DNA from 2 places in the Mesorhizobium sp. WSM4845 genome. Region 2 is predicted to be linked to the other one. Evidence: predicted binding sites of a transcription regulator. Region 2 holds the regulator's gene; the other holds the start of a gene.
What was found. The regulator HrcA, encoded in region 2, represses chaperone genes, less so after heat shock. The targets are predictions, from matches to a motif close to GTTAGCACTCNCNNNNNGNGAGTGCTAAC.
Positions count from the first base shown of each region.

Region 1: the regulator HrcA is predicted to act here: its motif matches at 4,956-4,984, upstream of AC0L2C_RS23740 (co-chaperone GroES).

Region 1 covers NZ_JBVVQA010000023.1:63,970-71,123, forward strand. Annotated here, with positions in the region: gene AC0L2C_RS23700 (ABC transporter permease) at 1-328, shown strand, start outside; gene AC0L2C_RS23705 (MurR/RpiR family transcriptional regulator) at 325-1,203, shown strand; gene AC0L2C_RS23710 (ribokinase) at 1,237-2,127, shown strand; gene AC0L2C_RS23715 (Hsp20/alpha crystallin family protein) at 2,444-2,980, opposite strand; gene AC0L2C_RS23720 (Hsp20 family protein) at 3,039-3,503, opposite strand; gene AC0L2C_RS23725 (hypothetical protein) at 3,750-3,968, shown strand; gene AC0L2C_RS23730 (DUF982 domain-containing protein) at 4,101-4,358, shown strand; gene AC0L2C_RS23735 (usg protein) at 4,473-4,760, opposite strand; gene AC0L2C_RS23740 (co-chaperone GroES) at 5,137-5,454, shown strand; gene groL (chaperonin GroEL) at 5,512-7,143, shown strand.
Region 2 covers NZ_JBVVQA010000012.1:138,822-145,975, forward strand. Annotated here, with positions in the region: gene AC0L2C_RS16140 (YciI family protein) at 180-533, shown strand; gene AC0L2C_RS16145 (RNA polymerase sigma factor) at 533-1,783, shown strand; gene cysK (cysteine synthase A) at 2,120-3,100, opposite strand; gene AC0L2C_RS16155 (hypothetical protein) at 3,405-3,602, opposite strand; gene hrcA (heat-inducible transcriptional repressor HrcA) at 3,684-4,799, opposite strand; gene rph (ribonuclease PH) at 4,935-5,651, shown strand; gene AC0L2C_RS16170 (VOC family protein) at 5,851-6,261, shown strand; gene rdgB (RdgB/HAM1 family non-canonical purine NTP pyrophosphatase) at 6,261-6,923, shown strand; gene hemW (radical SAM family heme chaperone HemW) at 6,920-7,154, shown strand, end outside.

The sequences.
Region 1 (7,154 bases), on a different contig from region 2:
CGCTCGCACCAAGATCGCCGCCTACATGATCTCGGGCCTGCTGGCGGCCCTTGCCGCGCAGATCCTGATCGGACGGCTGGGTGCCGCCGAACCCATTCTCGGCAATCTCTGGGAGCTCGATGCCATTGCCGCGGCGGCCATCGGCGGCGCCTCGCTGATGGGCGGCAAGGGCAGCGTCGTCGGCACCATCCTGGGCGCCGTCATCCTCGGCACCATGCGCAACGGCCTGACGCTGATGAATGTCCAGTCCTTCTATCAGCTCTTGGCAACTGGCCTTATAATCCTCGCCGCGATGCTCATCGATCGCGTGACGAGGGGACGTGGATGACCTTGACCAGCCTGGATCTGAAAGCAGTAGGACCGCGGATCCGCATGATGATGCCGCATTTGACGCCGCTCGAGGCGAAGGTGGTGGAAACCGTGTTCGGACGGCGCGGCTTCGACGAGACCATTCCGCTCAAGCAGATCGCCGAAGAAGCCGGCGTGTCGGAGGCGATGGTGGTGAAGATCGCCAAGAAACTGGGCTTTTCCGGCTATCGCGACTTCCGCACCGCGGTTTACGAATACAGCCGCCTGCCGACCGCCGAAATGCACCAGGAACTGTCGGTCGACGACAGTTCGGCCGAGATCGTCCAAAAAGTGTTCCGCACCTCGATCCAGGCGCTGGAGGAGACGCTGGCGATCCTCGACATGGACGATTTCGACCGCGCCGCCGATCTTTTGTACCGCGCCAGGAACCGCGATTTCTATGGCGTCGGCGGTTCGGCGCAGATCGCGCGCGACGTCTCGCACAAATTCCTGCGCATCGGCATCCGCGCATCCGTCTACGACGATTCGCACATGATGCTGATGTCGGCCTCGCTGCTCGGCGCTGACGACATCGCCGTCGGCTTCTCGCATTCCGGCAACACCAGCGCCGTGATCGATGCCATCCATCTCGCCCGCAAGAGCGGTGCGCGGACGCTGGCGATCACCAATTACGACAACTCGCCGCTGGCCGCCGTCGCCGACATCGTGCTGTGCTCGACCGCGCAGGGCTCGCCATTGATGGGCGAGAACGCGGCGGCGCGCATCGCCCAGCTCAACATTCTCGACGCGCTGTTCGTCGCGGTGGCACAGCGCGACTACCAGGCGGCGGAGCGCAATCTCGGCCGCACGATGTCGGCGGTGACCTCGAAACGCCGGGACAAGGGCGGTTCATGAAAGATTGGGGCGGCTCATGAAAGATTGGGGCACATGACGGCTCCGCTGGTCACCGTGTTCGGCAGCCTGCATTACGACATCATGGTCGAAGCGCCTGACCGCCCGCGCAAGGGCGAAACCGTAACCGGCCATGCCTGGCAGCCGAAATGCGGCGGCAAGGGCGGCAACCAGGCGGTCTCGGCGGCGCGGGCCGGCGTGCGCTCGGCAATGATCGGCGCCGTCGGCGATGACGATTTCGGCCGCGCGCTTGTCAGCAATCTCGCGCGCCGCGGCGTCGACAGCCGCTTCGTGCGGGTCGCACCTGGCGCCGGCTCGGGCATGAGCGTGGCGATCTTCGACGCCGGCGGCGATTATGGCGCGGTGATCGTCTCGGGCAGCAATCTCACCTTGGGCGAGAAGGACATCGTGGCCGCGACCGAGATGGTTGCGCAAACGGCGGTGCTGCTGCTGCAGAACGAGGTGCCGGAAGCCGCCAACATTGCGGCAGCGCGGGCGGTGAAGGCGCATGGCGGCCGCGTCGTGCTCAACGCCGCCCCCGCGCGAAAACTGTCCGGCGAATTGATCGCACTCACCGATCTCGTCATCGTCAACGCCATCGAGGCGGAATTTTTGGCCGGCGTTGCGGTCGTCGATACGCTCGAGGGTGCTGCCGAGGCGGCACGCATGCTGATCGATTTCTACCCGGCGGCGATCGTCACGGCCGGCGGGGAGGGCGTTGCCTATTGCGGCCGCGACGGCCAGGCGTTCGCGCGGGCCGCCCTTCCGGTGAAGGTGGTCAGCACCCATGGCGCCGGCGACGAGTTCGTCGGCGCGTTCGCGGCAGGCCTTGCCCGCGGGCATCGGGTCGAGGCCGCACTTGCTGCCGCCAACGCCGCCGCGGCCTTGCTGGTCGCCACGCCGGAACGGCAGCGCGAGGCGATCTGAGACGGGTGGCTGCCTCCGCCCGCGATCGTGACACGAAGCGGATGGCGAGGACTTTTCACAGGCCGATAAAGCCGACAATTGATACGAAAGCCCGCCACCCCAAGGGATGACGGGCTCCGTAGCCTGTGCGCCAGGAACGCCACGGTAGCGACGCTGCTACTCAATGCTCCGTAGATACTCACTATGCGGCCTTCGCCCCGTCAGGCGCATCGGCCGAACAAATGAAGCCCGTGCCTTTGGGCGGAGCGCGCGGGCCGATCGGGATGCAGCCCGATCTGCAGCCGGGCGCGGCTGGCGCGTCCGGCTGCCGATGTCGTCAGTGCTTGCTCTTGCCGGGGCTGGCGGCACTGCCACTGATGGCGATGCGCTTGGCTTTCGTCCGTGCGCGCTCCGTCTTGGGCAGCGTCACGGTGAGCACGCCGTTATGGAAGGCGGCGTTCACCTTGTCCTCCTCGACCTCGTAGCCGAGCGGGATGCGGCGCTCGAAGCGGCCGTAGAACCGCTCGGAGAACTGCCTGTCCTTGTCTTCGGTCTCGGAGCGCTTCTCGCCACGCAGCGTCAGCACGCCGTCATCGAGCATCACCTCGACGTCCTTTTCGTCCATGCCGGGAATTTCCGCGGTCACGCGGATCTCCTTCTCGCCGTCGGCGATTTCAACGCTCGGCCAGCTGCCGCGCGCCGACGAAAATCCGCTGAGCATCGGCATGCGCGTTTCGAAGCCGCGGAAGGCGTCGTCGATCAGGCGGTTCATCTCGCGATGCAACGCCATGAACGGGTCGCGGTCCTCGTCACGATAGAAGCTGGGAACCGGACTGTTCTCCCGGCCCCAGGGTATGAGATCACGAATAGCCATTGCTGTTCTCCTTTCTCGACTGGTTGTGTCAAAGGCGAACGCCAGAGATCGCCTTCGCTCAGGCGGCCTGCTTCGGCTTCTCGACCTGTCCGGCCTTCGGCGCGCCGTCTTGCTTGGCGATCGTGATGCGACGCGGCTTCATCTCTTCGGGCACTTGGCGCACGAGGTCGATCGTCAGCAGGCCGTTATTAAGCGAGGCGCCGGTGACCGTCATGTGATCGGCAAGCTCGAAGCGCCGTGTGAACGGTCGCACCGGAAGGCCGCGATGGAGATATTCCACCTCGTCCTGTTCCTTGCGCTCGCCCGAGACGATGAGAAGGTTCGGCTCGTGGCTGATGTCGAGGTCGTTCTCGGAAAAGCCGGCGACGGCGATCCTCACCCGATAGGTGTTCTCGTCGCTTCGCGCGATGTCATAGGGCGGCCAGGTTTCGACTGCCTGAGGCGCGTTTTCCAGCAAGTTGAAGATGCGGTCGAAACCGATGCTCGACCGATAGAGCGGGGAAAAGTCGAATGCGGTTCTCATAGCTACATCCTCCGTGGAGCAACATAGTACGAGGGACGCCAAAGAGCTTGGCGCTCCCTGGGTTCTGCCGGTCCCATTCGGCAACCGGCAATTTTCATTTGGTTATTGTCAGGCCGAAATCAAGACCCAGATTCTGTCCCGCTGCCAGAATTTTTGTTGCCAGATTGTACTGGCCCCGATTGTGCTGGCAATGCCGGTTTCAACCGACGTTTGAGGGTCGCGCCGGCACGCCGCATGGAGGACATCATGACCATGACACGCGACGACATCATTTCGGTGCTGGGCCCGGTCGACGACGCCGTGATCGCCGACATCGCCTCGACCGGCGCGACGATCGAAGAGTTGCGCGAGGCCTTTGCCTGGGTCGGCGCCGATGAGGCGCTGGTCAACGAGGGCCGCCCGCTGCCGTCGGCAAGGGTGGCGACGCTGATCGGGCTTCTCGAACCGCCGGACGACGACATATAGCGCCGGGTTTCGGCAAGCAGACTGGGAGACGGGGGAGGTCTTGAAGCGTGCAGCCATACGAACCATCTCGTCAGTCGGGCGCCGATCGGGCCGCCTTCCTGGTTATTCTCAAAAAGAAAAAAGGAGGAAGTGATGAACGACGTCCCATTCTCCGAGCCGATCACGCTCAAGCTCCAATCCGTCGGAGAGCGCAAGGTCGCCAGCAGCTGGGAAGCCATCGAATGCATGCAGCGATGGCCGGACCGGGCGCGCGGCCGGAGCTGGCGCGCAGCCTATCGCGCCTGCCGCGACGCGCTCGACGGCTGGCGCACCGCCCGCGAGGCGCGAACCGCCTTCGTCAAGGCGGCGCGCACCGCCGGACTGCTGGTCACGGGACGTAAATCCACCTGAACGCCAATCCACCTGAACGCCAATGAACCTGAAGCCGGGGAACCTGAAGCCGGGGCGGACGCGCTGTGCTGCAGAGGCGGCGCCATTCATTAAAAGCGCCGCCTTTTTTCTATTTCACTGCAGCGTAATGACGCCGTCCACCGCCCGCCATTCGGAGGGCTGAATCAGACGGTGATGGGCGACGCGCACAGAATGCAGCGGGCCCTCGATCTCACGTTCCCAAAATTCAAGGAAATGCTTCAGCGTCGGGAAATCCGGGGCGATGTCGTATTGCTGCCAGATGAAGAGCTGGAGCAGGTCCCGATAGTCGGGAAGACGATAATGGATCTCTGCCGTCGTCAGGCCAAAACCCTGCATCTGGAGCCGGAACTCGTTGCTGACCTGGAACTCATTACCGACCATGCCCGTCTCCTTTCCGAACGATCAGGCGTCCATCCTCCGCGGGGGAAAACGCTTCCACTTCCTCATCGGTTCCGGCCGCCGGCAGACGGTGCCGGGATCGACGATGATGTCGGAAGGTTGCGCCCCGATTTCAAGCCGCATCCGTCGTTTCAAATCCTGGAATAGCGCCATTATTACAGTGTGTTATTACGGTGCGTTGGCACTCGACAACGGCGAGTGCTAAAATTTTTTCGGCGTCCTCTTGAAAGGCTGGATAGGCAGACTAATTCGATAGGCGCGTGATGCCTGAGCAGGGGTCGCGCACCGTCGCACCGACCCATTGGTCGGCTGCGAAGGGAGGTCCAAGAAAATCTGTTTGTCCTATGAGGAGAACGACATGGCGTTCCGTCCATTGCATGACCGTATCCTGGTCCGCCGCATCGAGGTCGACGAGAAGACCGCGGGCGGCATCATCATTCCTGACACAGCCAAGGAGAAGCCGCAGGAAGGCGAGGTCATCGCCGCCGGCCCCGGCGCGCGCGACGATAGCGGACAGCTGCAGCCGCTGGACGTCAAGGTCGGCGACCGCATCCTGTTCGGCAAATGGTCGGGCACCGAGATCAAGCTCAATGGCGAGGACCTGCTCATCATGAAGGAAAGCGATGTGCTGGGCGTGATTGAAATGACCGACCAGATAAAAAAGAAGGCCGCCTGAGCGGGGCCTGAACAAGCCATCAGTCAACGTAAGCTGCCTATTTGAAGGAGTTATCCAATGGCTGCCAAGGATGTGAAATTCCATACCGAAGCCCGCGAGAAGATGTTGCGCGGTGTCAACATCCTCGCCGACGCGGTGAAGGTGACGCTCGGTCCCAAGGGCCGCAATGTCATCCTCGACAAGTCATTCGGCGCCCCGCGCATCACCAAGGACGGCGTTACCGTCGCCAAGGAAATCGAGCTTGAGGACAAGTTCGAGAACATGGGTGCGCAGATGGTGCGTGAGGTCGCCTCGAAGACCAGCGACGTCGCCGGCGACGGCACGACGACCGCTACCGTTCTGGCGCAGTCGATCGTCCAGGAAGGCGCCAAGGCGGTTGCCGCCGGCATGAACCCGATGGACCTGAAGCGCGGCATCGACAAGGCGGTCGACGCCATCGTCGCCGAACTCAAGGCCAATGCCCGCAAGGTGACAAGGAACGACGAGATCGCCCAGGTCGGCGCCATCTCGGCCAATGGCGATGTGGAGATCGGCCGCTTCCTCGCCGAAGCGATGGAAAAGGTCGGCAATGAGGGCGTCATCACGGTCGAGGAGGCCAAGACCGCCGAGACTGAACTCGAAGTGGTTGAGGGCATGCAATTCGATCGCGGCTATCTCAGCCCTTATTTCATCACCAACCAGGACAAGATGCGCGTCGAGCTCGAAGAGCCCTATGTGCTGATCCACGAGAAGAAGCTGTCCAACCTGCAGGCCATGCTGCCGGTGCTCGAAGCCGCAGTGCAATCGAGCAAGCCGCTGCTGATCATCGCCGAGGATGTCGAAGGCGAGGCGCTGGCGACGCTGGTCGTCAACAAGCTGCGCGGCGGGCTGAAGGTTGCCGCCGTCAAGGCGCCGGGTTTTGGTGACCGCCGCAAGGCGATGCTGGAAGACATTGCCATCCTGACCGGCGGCACGGCCATCAGCGAGGATCTCGGCATCAAGCTCGAAAACGTCACGCTGGAGATGCTCGGCCGCGCCAAGAAGGTGCTGATCGAGAAGGAGAACACCACGATCGTCGATGGTGCCGGCCGCAAGGACGAGATCCAGGCACGCATCAGCCAGATCAAGGCGCAGATCGAGGAGACCACCTCCGACTATGACCGCGAGAAGCTGCAGGAGCGGCTGGCCAAGCTCGCCGGCGGCGTCGCCGTCATCCGCGTCGGCGGCTCGACCGAGGTCGAGGTCAAGGAGCGCAAGGACCGCGTCGACGACGCCATGCACGCCACCCGCGCTGCGGTCGAGGAAGGCATACTGCCTGGCGGCGGCGTGGCGCTGCTCAGGGCAGCGAAGGCGCTCGACAATGTCGCCGTCGACAACCCCGACCAGAGGACCGGCGTCGAGATCGTGCGTCGGGCCATCGAGCAGCCGGTGCGCCAGATCGCCGAGAATGCCGGTGCGGAAGGCTCGATCATCGTCGGCAAGCTGCGCGAGAAGACCGAATTCGGCTATGGCTGGAACGCCCAGACCAATGAGTTCGGTGATCTCTACGCGCAGGGCGTGATCGACCCGGCCAAGGTGGTGCGCGCCGCTCTGCAGGACGCCGCGTCGGTGGCCGGCCTGCTGGTAACCACCGAGGCGATGGTGGCCGAGAAGCCGAAGAAGGAAGCTGCCGCACCGGCAATGCCCGGCGGTGGCGGCATGGACTACTAAGGTCAGGCCTC
Region 2 (7,154 bases):
AAATGCCAACCCGCAATAATATCCATTAGACGAACGGCTGATTGATGCCGCAACGCATAGCCGCTTGCGCGATGTGCGATCGGAGCCGAAAGATTTTCGCAGAGCCTGTCGAAATCGCGCGAGGCCGCGCGACATACGTTCGGCTCGCAACGATGCGGCCTTCGAAAATGGAGAAGACCATGCGATACATGCTTTTGATCTACGTGAACGAAGCCGCGATGGCGGCCGCGCCGACGAAGAAGACCTACGAGATCAGCGCAGCCTATGGCGCCTATACCGAGGCGTTGAAGAAGTCCGGCTCCTGGTTGGCCGGTGACCGGCTGAAGCCGACCCAAGCCGCGACCTCGGTACGGATGGCCAACGGCAAGACCAACGTGCTCGACGGTCCCTACGCCGATACCAAGGAGCAGCTCGCCGGTTTCTACATGATCGAGGCGGAGGACGCCGACGCGGCTATTGCCTGGGCGGCGCGATGCCCAGCTGCCAGCACCGGCACAGTCGAGGTGCGGCCGATCTGGGAACAAACCATGTGATGACGAATGACCTGGAGGTCGCCCGGGCGGCGGCGGAAGCGGCCGCCCGGCAAAGCTACGGCAAGCTCATCGCCTTCCTCGCCGCCCGCACGCGCGACGTGGCCGGCGCCGAGGACGTGCTGGCCGACGCCTTTGTGGCGGCGCTGGAGCGCTGGCCGCAGACCGGCGTGCCGCAGAAGCCAGAAGCCTGGCTGCTGGCGGTGGCGTGCAGACGCCGCGTCGACGCGATCCGGCGGCGGCTGACCAGCGAGGCGAGCCGCGACCATCTCAGGCTGATCGCCGAGGAGATCGAGGCCCGCATGATCGATGAAGACCTGCCCGATGAGCGGCTGCGACTGATGTTTGCCTGTGCCCATCCGGCGATCGAGGCTGGCGTACGCGCGCCGCTGATCCTGCAGGCTATTCTGGGCTTCGACGCAGCGACGATCGCCTCGGCCTTCCTGGTATCGCCGGCAACGATGGGCCAGCGCCTGGTGCGCGCCAAAAGCCGCATCCGCGAGACCGGCATTCCGTTCCGCGTGCCGGAGCGGGCAGAGCTTGGCGAGCGGCTGGATGCGGTGCTGGAAGCGATCTACGCCGCGTTCGCCGAAGGCTGGTCCGACCCGGCCGGCACCGAAACCCGCCGCCGCAATCTCGCGACCGAAGGCATCTGGCTCGGCCGGCTGGTAGCCTCGCTGATGCCGGATGAGCCGGAAGCGCTTGGCCTGCTGGCGCTGATGCTGTTTGCCGAGGCGCGGCGTGCGGCGCGGCGCAACGCCGCCGGGGACTATGTGCCATTGGCCGAGCAGGAGCTTGGGCTGTGGGACGGCGCGTTGATTGACGAAGCGGAGACATTGCTGAAGCACGCCGCGGCCAAGCGCGTCGTCGGCCGCTACCAGCTCGAGGCAGCCGTGCAATCCGCCCATACGACAAGGCGGCTGACCGGCCGGACCGACTGGGCCGCGATCAAACAGCTCTATGATGCGCTGTCGGTGATTGCCGGCTCGCCGGTGGTCTCGATCAACCGCGCGGTGACCCTTGCCGAGGCCGACGGCGCCGCGGCGGGATTGAGTGCACTTGATGAGCTTGGCGACGACAAACGGCTGCATGATTATCAGCCTTATTGGGCCGCCCGCGCGGGCCTTCTGGCCAGGCTCGGCAAAACTCGGGAGGCTACCGAGGCCTATAACAGGGCGATCGGCCTCGAACGCGACCCGGCCGTGCGCCGGTTCCTGCAGGCACGACGGGCTGGGCTCGCAGCCGAAGAATGAGGTCAGGGAAAGGCCGGGGTCAGACATGATCCGATGTTTGGGATCTAAGGCCGACCGCTGGTGCCGCCCCTCATTGCCCTGCCCGTCCTCCGCAGCAGCTGCGGAGGGTGGACCGGGCATTTCTCCCCGTAAACGGGGAGAAAGAGGCTGGTCGCGGTGTCGGCACTTTTTTCTGCAACGCTGGCGATTGGCGAACCCGTCAATGAGAGCGCCCCCTCGCCCCATTTACGGGGTGCGGATGCCGGCAGGCAGGTGAGGGGCGGCGCCGGCTTCGACAATTGGCGGGGCGCTACGGAGGCGCGGGAAACCGCAACCGCAGGCCGGCACAAATATGCCCTAAGCCCCCAGCCCTTCGAACAGGATCGTCGACAGATAGCGTTCGGCGAAGGACGGAATAACGACCACCAGGTTCTTGCCCTCATTCTCCGGCCGCGAGCCGACGACGATCGCCGCCTGCAGGGCAGCGCCCGACGAGATGCCGACCGGCACGCCTTCGAGGCGGGCGACGAGCCGCGCATTGGCGACCGAATCCTCGTTGGAGACCTTGACGATCTCGTCATAAATGGTCGTGTCGAGGATCTTCGGCGCGAAGCCGGCGCCGATGCCCTGGATCTTGTGCGGGCCGGGCTGGCCGCCCGACAGCACCGGCGAGGCTTCCGGCTCGACGGCGACGACATGCACGGAGGGCTTGCGCTGCTTCAGCACCTGGCCGACGCCGGTGATGGTGCCGCCGGTGCCGATGCCGGCGACGAAGATGTCGACTTCGCCATGAGTGTCGTTCCAGATTTCCTCGGCAGTGGTGCGGCGGTGAATTTCCGGATTGGCGGGATTCTCGAACTGCTGCGGAATGATGGCGTCGGGCAGCGTCGCGGCCAGTTCGTCGGCCTTGGCGATGGCGCCTTTCATGCCTTTCGGCCCTTCGGTCAGCACCAGTTCGGCGCCGAGCAGCGCCAGCATCTTGCGGCGTTCGACCGACATGGTTTCCGGCATGGTCAGGATCAGCTTGTAGCCCTTGGCGGCGGCGGCGAAGGCGAGCGCGATGCCGGTGTTGCCCGAGGTTGGCTCGATCAGCGTGGTCCTGCCGGGCGCAATCCTGCCCGATGCCTCCAGCGCCTCGATCATCGAGACGCCGATGCGATCCTTGACCGAGCCGATCGGGTTGAAGAATTCGAGCTTGGCCAGCAGATTGGCGACGACGCCCTTTTCCCCCGCGAACTTGTCGAGCCGCACCAGCGGCGTGTCGCCGATCGTCTCGGTGATCGAATTGTAGATGCGGCCGCGGCCGGGCACAGGCACGGTGGTGGCGGGCTTGTTCATTGGTTTCGCTCCCAAGAGGTCAGATGGGCAAGGGTCAGGCAATCAAGTGAGTCAGGCAACTAAGTCTCGACCAGGCAGGATAAAGCCTTCGGCCGCGCAAGCTAGTCTGCCGTTTGAAAATATCCGACGGGGTCGCATGCTGAATACATCCTCGCCCGCAGGTGACGGCCAGATGCAACCGCCGCCGCCCTCGGGGCACCGCATCACTTGCCGGTCGGCCCAGACCGCGTCGCCGGAGACGACGAAGCCGGTCACGAGATCCTCATGCTCGCCGGTCGGCTAGCCGTCCTTGCACCTTTCGGGCTCAGTTCCCGGCGGCGTAGAAATCGTCGTCGAGGCGCTTTTCCAGCGCGACGAGATCGGCCGGCAGCGGCAGGCCCATGGCGCGCATCTCCCCCAGCTTTTCGCGCAACTGCTCCTGCACTTCATGCTGATCCTCGGGCTGGTTGATCATCTGCTCGAGCAACAGGCTGATCTGAGCCTTGAATGATTCCAGCGCCATTTTTTTCTCCTTGAGGTTCCCTTAAGCATGTCGCGTTGGAAGGATCCGTGCGACGCGCTTCGGTTTTTTGGGCGACATGCATTATCGCAGCATGCGGGAAATAAGCTGCGCGGTATAGTCGACCATCGGCACGATGCGTGCGTAGTTCAGCCGGGTCGGGCCGATGACGCCGAGCGCGCCGATGACGCGGGCGTCCTTGTCGCGATAGGGCGCCACGACCAGCGACGAGCCCGACAGCGAAAACAGCTTGTTCTCCGAGCCGATGAAGATGCGCACGCCGGAGCCTTCCTCGGCGAGGTCGAGAAGCTGGATCAGCCCGTCCTGCGTCTCCAGATCCTCGAACAAATGCCGCAGCAGCTCGATGTCGGCCTGGGCGGTGACATTTTCCAGCAGATTGGCGCGACCGCGCACGATGAGACGCGCCGGCAAGCCGCTCTCGGCGCCTGCCCAGACAGCAAGGCCCTTCTCGACCAAATCCTGCGACAACGTGTCGAGGGCGGCCCTGGTTTCTTCCTTGATGCGGGCGATCTCGACCCGCGCCTCGGCCAGCGTGCGACCGCGGATATGGGCGTTGAGGAAATTCGAGGCTTCGTGCAGTTGCGAGACGGTGATGCCGGCGGGCAGGTCGACGACGCGGTTTTCGACGTCGCCGTTCTGCGACACCAGCACGGCCAGCGCCTTGTTCGGCTCGAGCTGGATGAATTCGATATGCTTGAGCGCCACCTCGTTCTTGGCGGCAAGCACGAGGCCGGCGCCGCGCGACATGCCGGACAGCATCTGGCTCGCCTCGGTGAGCATGTGCTCCAGCGTCGCACCAGAGCCGGAGGCGCGTACCTGCGCCTCGATGGTGCGGCGCTCCTCGTCGGAGAGATCACCAAGCTCCATGAAGGCATCGACGAAGAAGCGCAGGCCGGCCTGGGTCGGCAATCGGCCGGCCGAGATATGCGGCGCGTAGATCAGGCCGAGATGCTCGAGATCGCTCATCACATTGCGGATGGTGGCCGGCGACAGCGAAGACGGCAGGATACGCGACAGGCTGCGCGAGCCGACCGGCTCGCCGTCCTTCAGATAGGAATCGACAATGCGCCGAAAGATGTCGCGCGAGCGCATGTCGAGCGATTGAAGGGCGGGCGATTGAAGCGCGGGGGATTGGAGCGCTGCCGCCGACTGGGAACCGGGATCGACTGCCTTGGTCATTCGAGCCAAATACCTCCGGCCCAAGGATATAGACATCGGCCTCGCCCGCGCAACTGGTCCATTTTCCTTTGCGCCTCTCGTCGCGTGCGGCTACAAGCCGGCCACGACTCCTAAAACGACAAGAAAGAAGCCTGAATGCGCCCTTCCAAACGCCAGTTCGACGAAATGCGAGCCATCTCCTTTGAGCGCGGCGTCTCCAAGCACGCGGAAGGCTCGTGCCTGGTGAAGTTCGGCGACACCCACGTGCTGTGCACCGCCAGCCTCGAGGAAAAGGTGCCGGGCTGGATGCGCAATTCCGGCAAGGGCTGGGTGACGGCGGAATACGGCATGCTGCCGCGCTCGACCGGCGAGCGCATGCGCCGCGAGGCTTCGGCTGGCAAGCAAGGCGGCCGCACGCTGGAAATCCAGAGGCTGATCGGCCGTTCGCTGCGCGCAGTGGTCGATCTGCAGGCGCTGGGCGAGCAGCAGATCACCGTCGACTGCGACGTGATCCAGGCCGATGGCGGCACGCGCACCGCCTCGATCACCGGCGGCTGGGTGGCGCTTTACGACTGCCTGCGCTGGATGGAAGCCCGGCAGATGGCCAGCGTCGCCAAGGTGCTGAAGGACCATGTCGCGGCTATCTCCTGCGGCATCCACGACGGCCAGCCGGTCATCGACCTCGACTATCTCGAGGATTCATCGGCCGGCACCGACGCCAATTTCGTCATGACCGGCAAGGGCGGCATTGTCGAGATACAAGGCACGGCCGAGGGCGAGCCTTTCTCGGAAGAGCAATTTGCGGCGCTGATGGAATTGGCCAAGAAAGGTATTGCGCGACTGGTCAGCCTGCAGCAGATGGCCGTGGCGTAGTCCTGCAAATGCCGAGCTTGTCCGCCCCCCTCTGGCCTGCCGGCCATCTCCCCCTCAAGGGGGGAGATCGGGTATCCAATCGGCTTTCGCCAACTGTCGGCGGCGTGGGATGTGCGGAAGCGCTGAAGCTGCCAATCTCCCCCCTTGAGGGGGAGATGCCAAGTTTTGGCAAAGAGGGCAGGCCAGAGGGGGGTGCCTCGTGACACCCTCTGCCATCCTCGAATCAGCGCTGTACGTCACCGACCTCGATGCCGCGGAAAAATTCTACACCGATGTGCTCGGGCTCGATCTGCTGGGCAAGGTCGACGGCAGGCATCTTTTCTTCCGCTGCGGGGACGGCGTGCTGCTCATCTTCAACGCCGAGGCGACCAAGGTGCCGCCGGCGCCCGATGCCAGGCTGAAAGTGCCGCCGCACGGCACGGTCGGCGACGGCCATCTCTGCTTTGCGGCGAGCGCGGACGAGATCGTGCGCTGGAGAGCGCATCTTGAGCGAAAGAAAATCGCCATCGAAAGCGAGTTCGAATGGCCGCAGGGTGGCCGCTCGATCTATGTTCGCGACCCCTCCGGCAATTCGATCGAATTCGCCGAACCAAGAATTTGGGGCATCTGATGCATTCGCTTGATGGACATGAGATCGTTGTCGCCAGCCACAATGCCGGCAAATTGCGCGAATTCGCCGATCTGATGGCGCCGTTCGGCATAGAAGCGAAGTCGGCCAAGGAATATGGCCTGCCGGAGCCGGACGAGACCGGCACCACCTTCGAGGAGAACGCCTATATCAAGGCCTTTGCCGCCGCCAAGGCGACAGGCCTGCCGGCATTGTCGGACGATTCCGGCCTGTGTGTCGATGCGCTGGGCGGAGCGCCCGGCGTCTATACCGCCAACTGGGCCGAGGCGCCCGACGGGAGCCGCGACTTCGGCATGGCGATGCAGCGAGCCGAAGTGGCGTTGCAGGAAATCGGCGCGGTTGCGCCTGCGCAGCGCAAGGGCAGCTTCGTCGCCGTCATCTGCCTGGCCTTTCCCGACGGCGCGGCCGAATTTTTCCGCGGCGAGGTCGAGGGCACGCTGGTATGGCCGCCGCGTGGCGAACTCGGCTTCGGCTACGACCCGGTGTTCGTGCCGGACGGTTTCGAAAAGACTTTTGGCGAGATGACCGCAGAGGAGAAACATGGCTGGAAGCCAGGCCAGCCGACGGCATTGTCGCATCGCGCTCGCGCCTTCCAGAAATTCGCGCAGGCCAGACTGGATTTGGCGCGATCGGCGGTGAAATGACCATGCTGCTCGACCGCAGCCCCGGTTTCGGCGTCTACGTGCACTGGCCGTTCTGCGCGGCCAAGTGCCCCTATTGCGACTTCAACAGCCATGTCCGCCACCAGCCGGTCGACCAGGAGCGTTTCGCGCGCGCCTTCGAGACCGAGCTTGCGACGATGCGCAACCGCACCGGACCGCGCGAGGTGACCAGCATTTTTCTCGGCGGCGGCACGCCATCGCTGATGAAGCCGC